Regions from separate parts of the Streptomyces sp. NPDC048001 genome, predicted to be linked through region 2. Evidence: riboswitches for the same ligand, from Rfam matches in the RefSeq annotation. Region 2 holds a riboswitch; the other holds the start of a gene.

Region 1 (7,056 bases), on a different contig from region 2:
CGGCGAGCGCCGCCCGGCGCCCGGGCGGGCGGGGCTCCCCGTCGTTCCCGGGACGGAGATACGTACGTCCTGTACATTTTCAAGGACAGCACTCCGGAACCGGAAGAGGTACGCCGTGCACCGTCCCGCCTCCCGCCATGCCCTGCCCGAGTTCACCGACCGCTCCCCGCTCGGCACCCGCACCCTGGACCCGTACGCGAAGCTGTTCGGCGAGCGGATCGTCGTCCTCGGAGCGCCGCTCGACGACACCGCCGCCAACGACGCCGTCGCCCGGCTGCTCCTCCTGGAGCACGCCTCACCCGGGCAGGACATCCAGCTCCACATCAACTCCCCCGGCGGCCCCTTCGCGGCGATGACCGCCGTATACGACACGCTGGCGGCCATCACCTGCGACGTCGCCACCACCTGCATCGGCAGGGCCGACTCCACCGCGGCGCTGCTGCTCGCCTCCGGCACACCGGGCAAGCGCTCGGCACTGCCCGGTTCACGCATCCTGCTCCGGCAGCCCGCGGTGGACGAGCCGCTCCACGGGAGCCCCTCCGACCTCGCGGTCCACGCCGAGGAACTGCTGCGCCGACGCGCGCTGACCGTGGCCCTGACGTCCCGTCACACCGGTCGGGACGAGGCCGCGGTGGCCGGGGACCTCGAACGGGACCTGGTGCTCGACGCCCGGGCGGCGAAGGCGTACGGAGTGGTGGACCACGTCCTCGGGGGCCGCCGCGGCACGGGGTGGACCGCGTGATCCCCGAACCGCCGCGACTGCCCGCGCCGACCCGGGCCGAGGGGGCCTACCTCGACAGCTACCTCCAGGCCGCCGACCGACTCGGCCGCGCCAACCCGGCCCGCGCGGAGCGCACCTACGAGGCGCTCCGGTCCGCCCAGGCGCTGGTGGGAAGCGCGATCGCGCTGCGCGATGCCCTCACCCGGATGCACCGCAACGGGGAGAGCGACGTGCACAGCGCGACCCTGGCCCGGGCGCTGCGCGCCCTCGACGGCGAACGGCGGACGAACCGCCTGACCCTGCCGCCCCTTTCGGGGCCGGAGGGGATCTGACGGAAGGTCCGCCCCTGTCAACCGCCGACGGGGTAACGGTGTTCGTCCCTCGTTCGGTGGAGCGGGGACGACGACTCCGTGCTCCGGAGCAGTTGCGGGCGAGGACCACCGATTTGGCTGAACCGGTCGGTTTCGATGCTGGTACGACGATGGTTCCGGCGGGAGCCGGGGGCGCCCCAACACCCCTGCCCACCCGAACAGATCAGTCGTGATCGGCTTCACAAAAGCCGTTTCAACTCGGAAATCGGACATCCGTGAGTCACGATCCCTGGGACGACAAGCCCCCGTCACCTCGACGGGGCGGTCCGGGCGGACGCTGAGTCCTGCCGCCGTGCCGGGCGTCGGGTCGACGGAAGTGCATCGGCAGGAGTGGAGGACCCGGCAGTACGGGGCGACCGGTGGTTCCGGTCCGCTCCTCGGGGTGAAGCCGCTGCGGCGGCCGGGCGTCTTCGCGGTCCGAACCCGACAGGTCACCCTTCACAGGCGGCAGACGAAGGGTTGCGCATGACCGCGCAGACGCAGGTTCCGTTCCCCTCCTCCTCCGTGCCCGCCGCCCCCCGCGGCGCCCGCCTCCCCCGCACGGGCGTCGTCTCGGCACTGACGGCCGCCGTGGTGGGCGGCTCCCTCCTGGTGCCGGGCGCGGCACCGGAGGCCGCCGCGTCGAGCAGCCACGCGGGCACGGCGCTCCGGGTGGCCGCCTCCAAGAAGGGCGCGCCCTACCGCTACGGGGCGGCCGGGCCCTACCGGTTCGACTGCTCGGGGCTGACGCTCTACTCGTACCGGAAGGCGGGCAAGGCGCTGCCGCGCACGGCCCAGCAGCAGTACAACCGCACCAGCCGCATCTCCGCGGGCAACCGCCGCCGCGGGGACCTGGTGTTCTTCCACTCCGGCGGTTCCGTCTACCACGTGGGCATCTACGCCGGGAGCGGCCGCATCTGGCACTCCCCCAAGACCGGCGACGTGGTGCGGCTGGCCAAGATCTGGACGAAGCGGGTGTCCTACGGCCGGGTGCGGTGACCCGGCGGCGGGACGGCCTGGGCGGCCGGGACCGGCCGCTCGGGGGAGGCGCTCCCGGCCGCCCGGGGAAGGCGCTCCCGGGCCGCCGGGCCGCCGAGCCCGGCCTCGGCTGCCGCCGGGGGCCGGGGCCCCGGCTCGCCCCGGCCGTGCCGGGGCGGGAGGGCGGGCTCCGTCAGCGGCTCCGGTTCCGGCAGGGGCAGGACGACCCACACCGTCTTGCCGCCGTCCTCCGTCGGGCTGACGAACATCCGTCCGCCGTGGTGGGCCGTGAGCGAGCGGATGATCCCCATGCCGCGCCCGTTGTCCTGCCGCACCGCCGCGGGAAGCCGGCGGGGCCAGCGCGGGTGGCTGTCCGTGACGCCCACCAGCAGCCGTCCCGCCGCCGTGCCCGGCCCGCCGTCCCCGGTTCCCGCCTCCTCCAGGAACAGGTCGACGCGGAACGTCGGGGACTGCCCGAAGGTGTGCTGAACGGCGTTGGTGGCGAGCTCGGAGACGATCAGGCGGACCGAGTCCCGCAGTTCGCCGTCCCCGGGCAGCCGCCAGGCGCCCAGCACGTCGGCGGCGTACCGCCGGGCCGTGGAGACCGACACCGGATCGCTCGGCAGGGTGACGGAGGCTTCTTGACGGTCTGCCATGGCGTTGCGGTCCCTTCCACCGGGGCGCGGTCCGGACGGCCGCGCGGGGCGGCCCGCCCCGGAATGCCCAACGCCGACAGGGTGCCATCCGGCACCGGGCGGGGGAGGCGTTCCGCCCGGATCAGGGGACAACTGTCGCCCGAAGCGGTGATGCCCGAGGCGTGCACCTGTTCGGCACGGGCGGCCGGGCCCGCCGGGCGAGGGCAGCCCGCGCGCCGCCCTCCCCGGGCGGGCCGCGGCGGGCTCATCCCGGCGGCGCGGTCGCCAGGACGGTTCCGGCCGCGGCGGCCACCTGGCGGTCCGTGAGATCGGCCCGGGCGGTGAGCCGGAGGCGGGAGACGCCGTCGGGCACCGACGGCGGTCTGAAGCAGCCCACCAGCAGCCCGGCGTCCCGGCAGTCGGCTGCCCACCGCACCGCGGCCTCCGGCGACGGTGCCCGCACCGAGACCACGGCGGCGTCCGGGCGGGCGGCCGTCAGACCGGCCTCGGTGAAGCGCCGGTGCAGCTCGGTGGCGACCGCGCGGGCCCGGGCGGGCAGGTGCGGCTCGCGCCGCAGGACCCCGAGGCTCGCGAGGGCGCCCGCGGCGGCGGCCGGGGCGAGGCCGGTGTCGAAGATGAAGGGGCGGGCGGTGTTGACCAGGTGCTCCACGACACGCGCCGGACCGAGGACGGCACCGCCCTGGCTGCCGAGCGACTTCGAGAGGGTGACGGTCGCCACGGTGCCCGGCGCCCCCGCGAGGCCCGCCGCGTACGGGGCGCCCCGGCCTCCGTCGCCGAGCACGCCGAGCCCGTGCGCGTCGTCGACCAGCAGCGCGGCGCCCGCCTCCCGGCAGGCGCCGGCGATCCCCGCCAGGGGTGCGGCGTCCCCGTCGACGGAGAACACCGAGTCCGTGACCACCAGCGCCCGCCGCCCGGGGTGCGCCTGGAGGGTCTTGTGCACCGCGTCCGGGTCGGCGTGCGGCACCACGGCCGTCTCCGCCCGGGCGAGCCGGCAGCCGTCGACGATCGAGGCGTGGTTGGCGGCGTCCGAGACGACCAGCGCACCGCGCCCGGCCAGGGCCGTGACGGCGGCGAGGTTGGCCGCGTACCCGGAGGACAGCACCAGCGCGGCCTCGAAGCCGCAGAAGGCGGCCAGCTCGCGCTCCAGCTCGGCGTGGAGCCGGGTGCTCCCGGTGACCAGGCGGGACCCGGTGGCGCCTGCGCCCCAGCGCAGTGCGGCGTCGGCCGCGGCCCGGGCGACCTCCGGGCGGCGGGTCAGCCCCAGGTAGTCGTTGCCCGCCAGGTCCAGCAGCTCCGAGGCGGCCTCGCGGGGGCGCAGGGTGCGGACGAGCCCGGCGCGCGCCCGGTGGCGCGCCTCCTCGTCGATCCAGTCGAAGGGGTCGATCCGGTCGACGGGATCGCGGGGGGCCTGCGCCATGGGGTCCGGTCCTTTTGTAGGCAGCGCACAGACCCTAGCGGGGCGGCAGCGCGCGCGGGATGTGGTCATACACACACCTGATTCCACCGCCGTTGTGCACATCCTCCTTGGCCCGGGCCCGTGCGGTGCGTCAGGATCAGCGCCATGGACCTGCTGAACACGCTGGTGGAAAAGGGCATGCGGCGCGAGCTGCCGACCCGTGAAGAAGCGCTCGCCGTCCTGGCGACCTCCGACGACGACCTGCTCGAGGTGGTGGCCGCGGCCGGCCGGGTCCGCCGCCAGTGGTTCGGACGGCGGGTGAAGCTCAACTACCTCGTCAACCTCAAGTCCGGGCTGTGCCCCGAGGACTGCTCCTACTGCTCGCAGCGCCTCGGCTCCAAGGCCGAGATCCTCAAGTACACCTGGCTGAAGCCGGAGGAGGCGACCGAGGCGGCGGCCGCGGGCGTCGCGGGCGGCGCGAAGCGCGTCTGCCTGGTGGCGAGCGGGCGGGGCCCGACCGACCGGGACGTGGACCGGGTGTCCAGGACCATCGAGGCGATCAAGGACCAGAACGGCGAGGTCGAGGTGTGCGCCTGCCTCGGCCTGCTCTCCGACGGCCAGGCCGAGCGGCTGCGGGCCGCCGGGGCCGACGCCTACAACCACAACCTGAACACGTCCGAGGAGACGTACGGGGAGATCACCACCACCCACACCTACGCCGACCGGGTGGACACGGTGAACAAGGCGCACGCCGCCGGGCTGTCCGCGTGCTCCGGCCTGATCGCCGGCATGGGCGAGAGCGACGAGGACCTGGTGGACGTGGTCTTCGCCCTGCGCGAGCTGGACCCCGACTCCGTGCCGGTGAACTTCCTGATCCCCTTCGAGGGCACGCCGCTCGCCAAGGAGTGGAACCTGACCCCGCAGCGCGCGCTGCGGATCCTGGCCATGGTCCGCTTCGTCTGCCCGGACGTGGAGGTCCGCCTGGCGGGCGGGCGCGAGGTCCATCTGCGCAGTCTCCAGCCGCTCGCCCTGCACCTGGCGAACTCGATCTTCCTCGGCGACTACCTCACCAGCGAGGGCCAGGCGGGCAAGGCGGACCTGGAGATGATCGCCGACGCCGGCTTCGAGGTCGAGGGCGCCGGCACGACGACCCTGCCGGAGCACCGGGCGGCCGGGGGCTGCGGCTCCGCGGGCGCGGCGGGCTCCGTGTGCGGCGAGGGCTCGGGCGGCTGCTCCGGCGGCGCCGGGGAGACCGCGTCCGCGACCGGGTCCGCCCCCGCCCCCGAGGCGGCTCCGGCCGGAGCCCGTACCGACCTGGTCGCGGTGCGGCGGCGCGGCGCGGGCACGGACCTGGCGCCCAATGCCTGAGTTCACCACCGGTGAGCTGCTGGACCTGGACCGGGCCCATGTGTGGCACCCGTACGGCCCGATGCCGGGCCGTACCGAGCCGCTGCTCGTGGAGTCGGCCTCCGGCGTCCGGCTCCGGCTGGCCCGGGAGGTCCACGGGCGGCGGGAGCTGATCGACGGCATGTCCTCGTGGTGGTCGGCCGTGCACGGCTACAACCACCCGGTGCTCAACGAGGCGGCCACCGCCCAGCTGGGACGGATGAGCCATGTGATGTTCGGCGGGCTCACCCACGAGCCGGCCGTGCGGCTCGCCGCGCGGCTGGTGGAGGTCACACCGGAGCCGCTGCGGCACGTCTTCCTGTGCGACTCCGGCTCGGTCTCCGTCGAGGTGGCCGCCAAGATGTGCCTGCAGTACTGGCGCTCCCTCGGCCGCCCGGCCAAGCAGCGGCTGCTCACCTGGCGCGGGGGCTACCACGGCGACACCTGGCAGCCGATGTCGGTGTGCGACCCCGAGGGCGGGATGCACGAACTGTGGCAGGGGGTCCTGCCCCGGCAGGTGTTCGCGGGGCCCCCGCCCGCGGAGTACGACGAGACCTACGCCGAGGAGCTGCGCGCGCTGGTCGCGGCGCACGCGCACGAGACGGCCGCGGTCGTGGTCGAGCCCGTGGTGCAGGGTGCGGGCGGGATGCGCTTCCACTCCCCGGCCTACCTGGCGGTGCTGCGCGAGGCCTGCGACGAGCACGAGGTGCTCCTGGTCTTCGACGAGATCGCCACCGGGTTCGGCCGGACCGGCGAACTCTTCGCCGCGGACCACGCCGGGGTGTCGCCGGATGTGATGTGCCTGGGCAAGGCGCTGACGGGCGGCTATCTGACGATGGCGGCGACACTGTGCACGACCCGGGTGGCGGAGGGGATCTCGCGGGGCGAGGTGCCGGTGCTCGCCCACGGCCCGACGTTCATGGGCAACCCGCTCGCCGCCGCGGTGGCCGGTGCCTCGCTGGACCTGCTCCTCGGGCAGGACTGGCGGGCGGAGGTGAAGCGGCTGGAGGCCGGGCTGCGCACCGGGCTGGCCGAGGCCGCCGCGCTCCCGCGGGTGCGCGAGGTCCGCGTGCTCGGCGGGATCGGGGTGGTGCAGCTGGACCACGAGGCCGACATCGCGGCGGCGACGGCCGCCGCCGTCCGGGAGGGGGTCTGGCTGCGGCCGTTCCGCGACCTGGTGTACGTGATGCCCCCGTATGTGACGGGGGACGAGGACCTGGCGCAGGTCTGCCGCGCGGTGTGCGCGGCAGCGGCGGCGGGCTGAGGCGCACCGGCCGGGCGGCCGGTGCCGGGCCGGGCGGGCCGCGCCCGTAGCGGGAGAGCGGCGCCCGGTACGGCACCCCGCGGGGCGCCGTGCCGGCCTCCTGGGCCCCGCCCGGCCGGTCCGGGAAGGCGGCGGGGCGGGGCACCGCCGCGACCGGGGCCGGCCGCGGCCGACGGGGGCAGTGGCGACCGCCGCGAGGCGCGGCGGTCGGTGGACGAGAACGGGAAGACCAGCATGTCAGTGATCGTCGTGACGGGTACGGGTACCGGGATCGGCAAGACGGTGGTGACCGCGGCGCTCGCCGC
Region 2 (7,056 bases):
CGGAGACGTCCGCGCGGTTGCCCGCGGAGATGAAGGAGGACAGCCCCGCACCGCGCCGGTGCAGACCGGCGAGCAGCGCGATGCCGATCGCACCGGACTGGGTGAAGAGGCCGATCCGCCCCGGGGCGGGTGACCGGGGGGCCAGCGAGGCGTTGAGGCGGACCTCCTCGGCGGTGTTGATGATCCCGAAGGCGTTGGGGCCGATGATCCTCATGCCGTACGAGCGGGCCTGGCGCACGAGTTCGCGCTGGCGTTCCCGCCCTTCGGCGCCGCTCTCGGCATACCCCGCGCTGAGCACCACCAGCCCCTGGGCGCCGTGCTCACCGCAGTCGGCGACCGCCTCGGGGACGCGCTCCGCGGGGACGGCGACGACCGCGAGGTCCACCGGCTCGCCGATCTCGCCCAGCGACCGGACCGCAGCGACGCCGTCGACCGTGCGCAGGTCCTCGGGGAAGGCACGGTTGACGGCGTGGAGGCGGCCGGTGAAGCCGGAGGCCAGCAGGTTGCCCAGCGTGGTCCGGCCCACCCCGCCGGGACGGCGGCTCACGCCGACCACGGCCACCGAGCGGGGGGCGAGCAGCCGCTGCACGGAGCGCGCCTCGGCGCGCAGCTCGCGCCCGCGCTGGACGGCGAGGGACTTCGCGGTGGGTTCCAGGTCGAGAGTGAGATGGACGGAGCCGTCCTCGAAGCTGCGCCGCTGGGTGTAGCCCGCGTCCCGGAAGACCTTGATCATCTTGGTGTTGGCGGGCAGGACCTCGGCCGTGAAGCGGCGGATGTCCCGCTCCCGGGCGACGGCGGCGATGTGCTCCAGGAGCGCGGAGGCCACCCCCCGGCCCTGGTGGGCGTCCTGGACCAGGAAGGCGACCTCGGCCGAGTCGGCCGGGTAGGCGGCCGGACGGCCCCGCTCGTCGACGCGGTCGTAGCGGACCGTCGCGATGAACTCGTCCCCCGCGGCCATGGCCAGGCCCACCCGGTCCACGTAGTCGTGGTGGGTGAAGCGGTGCACGTCCCTGTCGGACAGGCGGGGATAGGGGGCGAAGAAGCGGTAGTACTTCGACTCGTCGGAGACCTGCTCGTAGAAGCTGACGAGCCGGTCGGCGTCGGCGGGGGTGATGGGTCTGATGCGGGCCGTCCCGCCGTCGCGCAGCACGACGTCGGCTTCCCAGTGGTCGGGGTAGGCGTGCTCCGGCTCGGTCCGCGTGGGCATGGGCCAAGCGTACGGCGGTACCTGCGCTCGCGTACCGGGGCGGCCGGGGGCAGGCTGAGGCCCGTCCGCCCCTTGACCGGGAGGGCTCCCGCCCCGGCGGGGGCACGCCGGACCGTATGCCACACTGGTCTAGACAACCCGTAGCACTCGAAGGGCAACACCATGGCTGAGCGTCGCGTCAATGTCGGCTGGGCCGAGGGCCTCCACGCCCGCCCCGCGTCCATCTTCGTCCGTGCCGCCACGGCCTCCGGGGTCCCCGTGACCATCGCCAAGGCGGACGGCGCCCCGGTCAACGCCGCCTCGATGCTGGCCGTGCTGGGGCTCGGCGCCAAGGGCGGCGAGGAGATCGTGCTCGCCTCCGAGGCCACCGACGCCGACGCCGCGCTCGACCGCCTGGCCAAGCTGGTCGCCGAGGGCCTCGACGAGCTGCCCGAGACGGTCTGACCGCAGCGGGCGGCCCCGGCGGCCGTCCGCACGTCCGCGCCCGGTGAGCCGCGGCACCCCGGAGGGTGCCGCGGCTCACTGCCGGTCCGGGCCGCCCTGCGGTGCGCACACCTCCGTGGTCCGCCGGGTCCGGGGGTCCCTCCACCGTCCACCGCCGGCGCGGATACCGGCCGGCCGCCGCACGCGGCACCGCAATTCCCCGGATGAATTCCCCCGCGATCCAGGGCCGTGAATTCATGCGAAGCAACGCACCCGGCGCGACGGAAATACACGCAATTCCGGGAGGGCATCGCAAGGACGCCCCTCCCCCGTCACCCCTTTGTATACGGACCTCGTGTTACGTGCGGACGCGTTCGGTGTTTACGGAATGTTGCGAGGTCCTCACGGGCTCCACGCGGCGGAGCCGGTGGGCCGCTGCGGACCGCTCCGCGTGCAGGGCCGTCAGGGCGCGGGCGCGCTCCACGTCGCCCCGGGCGACCGCGTCCACGATGGCGCCGTGCTCCACCCACTCCTCGACGGGTGCCGCCGCGGGCTCGACCGCGTACATCCACGCCACCTTGTGGCGCAGCTGGGTCAGCAGGGCGATCAGCCCGGGGCTCGCGCTGGCCTGGGCGAGCGTCTCGTGGAACCAGGTGCCGAGGGACCTGAGATCCTCGCCCTGACCGCGCCGGGCGCGGTCCTGCCCCAGCCGGACCAGGCCCCTCAGGACCCTCAGATGCGCCTCGCTGCGCCGCTGGGCCGCACGGGCCGCGCCGAGGGGCTCCAGCAGGGTGCGGACCTCCAGCAGGTCGGCGGCCTCCTGCTCGGTGGGCTCGCAGACATGCGCCCCGGCGTGCCGCCGGGTCACCACGAACCCCTCCGACTCAAGGGTCCGCAGGGCCTCGCGGACAGGGACGCGGGAGACGCCGTAGCGGCGGGCGAGCTGCTCCTCGGTCAGGCGGCTGCCGCGCCGGAAGACGCCGGAGACGATGTCGTCGCGAATAGCCGTGCATACAGAGTGCGCGGGAATGCGCATGACCGAACCTCCGCCGTATCCGCACGAAACCAGCGCCGGCTGACGCGTGTCCCGTGACTCTATTCCAGTCGGCGGGGTTTTCCGAAGGGCGACCGGAATCCACACATAATCTTCTGGCCTTTTGGCCGGAATCGGTGGAACAGTCGGCCGCGACGGCGGAGGCCCTCCCCGCGAGGGACGGGAGGACCCCCGCCGAGGGGACACCGGACGGGTGAAGGCAGGGGCACGGGTGAGGGCCGGGACACGGATCCGGCCCAGACCGCCGCGGGCCGGAGGGGCCGTCCGCGGTGCGGACCGCCCGGCGCACGGGGACGGGACGGCGGCCCGGTGCGGGCGGCCCACCCGGACGGGGCGGGCCGCAGGGGGTCAGACGCCGACGCCGTGGGAGCGGAGGTAGGCGACGGGGTCGATGTCGGAGCCGTACTCCGCCGTCGTCCGCGCCTCGAAGTGCAGGTGCGGGCCGGTGGAGTTGCCGGTGGAGCCGGAGAGGCCGATCTGCTGGCCCGGCGCGACCCGCTGGCCCACCCCGACGCCGACGGAGGACAGGTGCCCGTACTGGGTGAAGGTGCCGTCGTCCATCCGGATCACCACGTTGTTGCCGTACGCGCCGCCCCAGCCGGCCTCGACGACGGTGCCGGCGCCGACGGCGACCACGGAGCTGCCCATCGGGGCCCGGAAGTCGACACCGGAGTGGCTGCCCGAGGACCACAGGGCGCCGCCGGCCTGGTAGCCGGTGGTCACATGGGAGCCCGCCACCGGGAGGCGGTAGGCGTTCAGGCGCTTGCGCTCGGCCTCACGGGCGGCGCGCTCCTCGGCCTCGCGCAGCTCCCTGGCGCGCTCCTCGGCCCGGCGCTCGGCCTCGGCCCGGGCCTTGGCGGCGGCGCGCCGCTTCGCCGCGGCCTCCTCGGCGGCCTCGCGCTGCGCGGCGGCCTGGTCGGCTATCTCGTCGGCGAGCGAGGTCTCCACGGAGATGACCTGCGTCAGACCGGTGTCCTCGGGGGTGGCCGCCAGGGGCTCGGCCGCGAGGGCCGGGGAGGCGAGACCGCCCACGACGCCGGTGGTGGCGAGCGTGGCGGCACCGGCGAGGCTCGCGGTCCTGCGCGTCAGGCGGCTCGGGGCACGATGCTTCCCGGTGGCACGGGTGAACGCCATGGAGAGGCGGATCCTTTCCTTCCGTCTCGCCTACCGGGTTAGCTGACGGGTTCGGAGCAGGAAGGTCTCCTACGGGCGCCTCCGCGGACGAAGGCCCCCGATTCACCCCAGGGAGAACGCTCCGCCGCCCTCCACGGGCGGGGAGTTGGGTCCCCGGCTCCCCGGGCTCACACCCTGCGGGGACTCGGCGATGACTGTCCGGTGCCGCCGGTGCGGCAGGTACGGGGCGGACAGCCGGACCGACGCTAGGCAGTCGGAGGGCCCATCACCAAACGGACAAGGGCTTTTGTCATACACGCCACATGACATAACGCCACTTACGCCAAAGAGCCAGATCAATCGCTCATTCAGGACATAGGGGACGGGCCCTCGGATCCGGGCAGACGCCCGAGGACCCGTCCCCCCGTACGCGGGCGGCGGTCAGCCCGCGACCACCGTCACCTCTCCGATCCCCAGGGCCTCCACCGGCTCCCGGATCGCGGAGGCGTCGCCGACGAGCACGGTGACCAGGCGGTCGACCGGGAAGGCGCCGACCGCGGCCGCGGTCGCCTCCACGGTCCCCGTCCCCGCGAGCCGCGCGTACAGCCTCGCCTGGTAGTCGTCGGGCAGGAACTGCTCCACCTGGTCCGCAAGGGTGGCCGCCACGGAGGCGGCCGTCTCGTACTTCAGCGGCGCGACACCGACAAGGTTCTGCACGGCCACGTCCCGCTCGGCGTCCGTCAGCCCCTCGGAGGCGAGCGTCCGCAGCACCTTCCACAGGTCGTCCAGGGCCGGGCCCGTGTTGGGCGTGTCCACGGACCCGCTGATCGCCAGCAGCGCGGCCCCGGAGCCGTCCGGCGCGGAGCGCAGCACCTGCCCGAAGGCGCGCACCCCGTAGGTGTAGCCCTTCTCCTCGCGTAGGACCCGGTCCAGGCGGGAGGTCAGGGTGCCGCCGAGGCAGTAGGTGCCGAGCACCTGCGCCGCCCAGACGCTGTCATGGCGGTCGGGGCCGACGCGCCCGATCAGCAGTTGGGTCTGCACGGCCCCGGGCCGGTCCACGATCACCACACGGCCGGTGTCGTCGGCGGTGGCCGCGGGGACGGGGCGCTGCGCCGCCTTGTCACCCGTCCAGGCGCCCAGGGTCCCGGCGAGCACGGCGTCCACGTCGAGACCCGTGAGGTCGCCGACGACCACGGCGGTGGCCGTGGCGGGCCGGACATGGGCCTCGTAGAAGGCCCGCACCGCGGCCGCGTCGATCCGGGAGACGGTCTGCTGGGTGCCCTGCCGGGGGCGGGAGATGCGCAGCGCCGCCGGGAACAGCTCGGCGGAGAGCTGCTTGGCCGCACGGCGGGCCGGGTTGGCCATCTCGTGGGGGATCTCGTCCAGGCGGTTGCGGACCAGGCGGTCGACCTCGCCGGAGTCGAAGGCCGGGGCACGCAGGGCGTCGGCCAGCAGCCCGAGCGCCTTGGGCAGCCGGGAGGCGGGCACCTCCAGGGAGACCCGCACACCGGGATGGTCGGCCATCGAGTCGAGCGTGGCCCCGCAGCGCTCCAGCTCGGCGGCGAACTCCTCGGCGCTGTGGCGGTCGGTGCCCTCGGAGAGCGCCCGGGCCATGATCGTGGCGACGCCGTCGAGACCCTCCGGCTCGGCGTCCAGCGGCGCGTCGAGCAGTACCTCGACCGCCACGACCTGCTGGCCGGGACGGTCGCAGCGCAGCACCGTCAGGCCGTTGTCCAGGGTGGCGCGCTCGGGGGCGGGGAACGCCCAGGGCCGGGGCTCCCCGGCGGTGGGCTGCGGGTGGAAGTCCATGGTCACGGCAGCGTCGCTCACTGGTCGGCCCCCTCGGTCGCAACGTTCTGTGCGGGCTCGTCGGTCTCTGCGGCGTTCTCCGCCGACTCGTCGGCGGCCAGCGGCTCGTAGACCAGCACCGCCCGGTTGTCCGGGCGCAGCCTGGCCTTGGCGACCGCCTGCACCTCCTCCGCGCTGACGTCCAGCACCCGCTGCACCGCGGTGAGGGCCAGCTGGGGGTCCCCGAAGAGCACGGCGTAGCGGCACAGCTCGTCGGCGCGGCCTGCCACGGTGCCCAGCCTGTCCAGCCACTCGCGTTCCAGCTGGGCCTGGGCGCGCTCCATCTCCTCCGGAGTCGGTCCCTCCGCGGCGAAGCGGGCGAGTTCCTCGTCGACGGCGGCCTCGATCCGCGGTACCTCGACACCGGCCGAGGTCTTCACGTCGAGCCAGCCGAGCGAGGGCGCGCCGGCCAGGCGGAGCAGGCCGAACCCGGCGGCCACGGCCGTCTGGTCGCGGCGGACCAGCCGGTTGTGCAGGCGGGACGACTCGCCGCCGCCGAGCACGGTGAGGGCGAGGTCGGCCGCGTCGCACGCGCGGGTGCCGTCGTGCGGAAGGCGGTAGGCGGCCATCAGCGCGCGCGCCGGGACCTCCTCGACGACCTCCTCGCGCAACTGCGCGCCGATGACGTCCGGCAGGGAGCCGTCGCGCGGCGGGTGCTTGCCGTCGTGACCGGGGATCGACCCGAAGTACTTCTCGACCCACGCCAGGGTCTGCTCGGGGTCGATGTCCCCGACGACCGACAGCACCGCGTTGTTCGGGGCGTAGTAGGTGCGGAAGAAGGCCCGGGCGTCCTCCAGGGTCGCCGCGTCCAGGTCCGCCATCGAGCCGATCGGGGTGTGGTGGTAGGGGTGGCCCTCGGGGTAGGCGAGGGCCGTCAGGCGCTCGAAGGCGGTGCCGTAGGGAACGTTGTCGTAGCGCTGTCGGCGCTCGTTCTTGACGACGTCGCGCTGGTTCTCCATGGACTCGTCGTCGAGTGCGGCGAGCAGCGAGCCCATGCGGTCGGCCTCCAGCCAGAGGGCGAGCTCCAGCTGGTGCGCGGGCATGGTCTCGAAGTAGTTGGTCCGCTCGAAGCTCGTGGTGCCGTTGAGGGAGCCGCCGGCCCCCTGGACGAGCTCGAAGTGGCCGTTGCCCTTCACCTGCCCCGAGCCCTGGAACATGAGGTGCTCGAAGAGGTGCGCCAGCCCGGTGCGCCCCTCGACCTCGTGGCGGGAGCCCACGTCGTACCAGAGGCACACCGCGGCGACCGGGGTCAGGTGGTCCTCGGAGAGCACCACGCGCAGGCCGTTGGCCAGCCGATGCTCGGTCGCTGTCAGGCCGCCGGAGCCGGCCTGGCCTGTGGCCGTGTGACCCATGGGCATGTACGTCCCTTCGATCGCGATGTGAAAGAGTCCTGCCACCCTATGCAAGCGCA

What was found. A riboswitch is a leader RNA that binds a small molecule or an ion and turns the genes downstream of it on or off. The one in region 2 is predicted to bind cyclic di-AMP.
Positions count from the first base shown of each region.
Region 1: linked by a shared signal. The riboswitch ahead of ACGF15_RS14960 (C40 family peptidase) and the one ahead of ACGF15_RS10920 (M23 family metallopeptidase) in region 2 are both predicted to bind cyclic di-AMP.

Region 1 covers NZ_JBIDBN010000007.1:206,314-213,369, reverse strand. The annotation lists gene ACGF15_RS14970 (ATP-dependent Clp protease proteolytic subunit) at 116-742, shown strand; gene ACGF15_RS14965 (hypothetical protein) at 739-1,053, shown strand; cyclic di-AMP (ydaO/yuaA leader) riboswitch at 1,400-1,554, shown strand; gene ACGF15_RS14960 (C40 family peptidase) at 1,558-2,070, shown strand; partial or broken gene ACGF15_RS14955 (ATP-binding protein) at 2,253-2,705, opposite strand; gene ACGF15_RS14950 (8-amino-7-oxononanoate synthase) at 2,950-4,122, opposite strand; gene bioB (biotin synthase BioB) at 4,267-5,469, shown strand; gene ACGF15_RS14940 (adenosylmethionine--8-amino-7-oxononanoate transaminase) at 5,462-6,751, shown strand; gene bioD (dethiobiotin synthase) at 6,986-7,056, shown strand, end outside.
Region 2 covers NZ_JBIDBN010000005.1:92,447-99,502, reverse strand. The annotation lists gene ACGF15_RS10935 (GNAT family N-acetyltransferase) at 1-1,207, opposite strand, end outside; gene ACGF15_RS10930 (HPr family phosphocarrier protein) at 1,370-1,651, shown strand; gene ACGF15_RS10925 (GntR family transcriptional regulator) at 1,989-2,666, opposite strand; gene ACGF15_RS10920 (M23 family metallopeptidase) at 3,033-3,818, opposite strand; cyclic di-AMP (ydaO/yuaA leader) riboswitch at 3,831-4,018, opposite strand; gene ACGF15_RS10915 (pitrilysin family protein) at 4,239-5,606, opposite strand; gene ACGF15_RS10910 (pitrilysin family protein) at 5,624-7,003, opposite strand.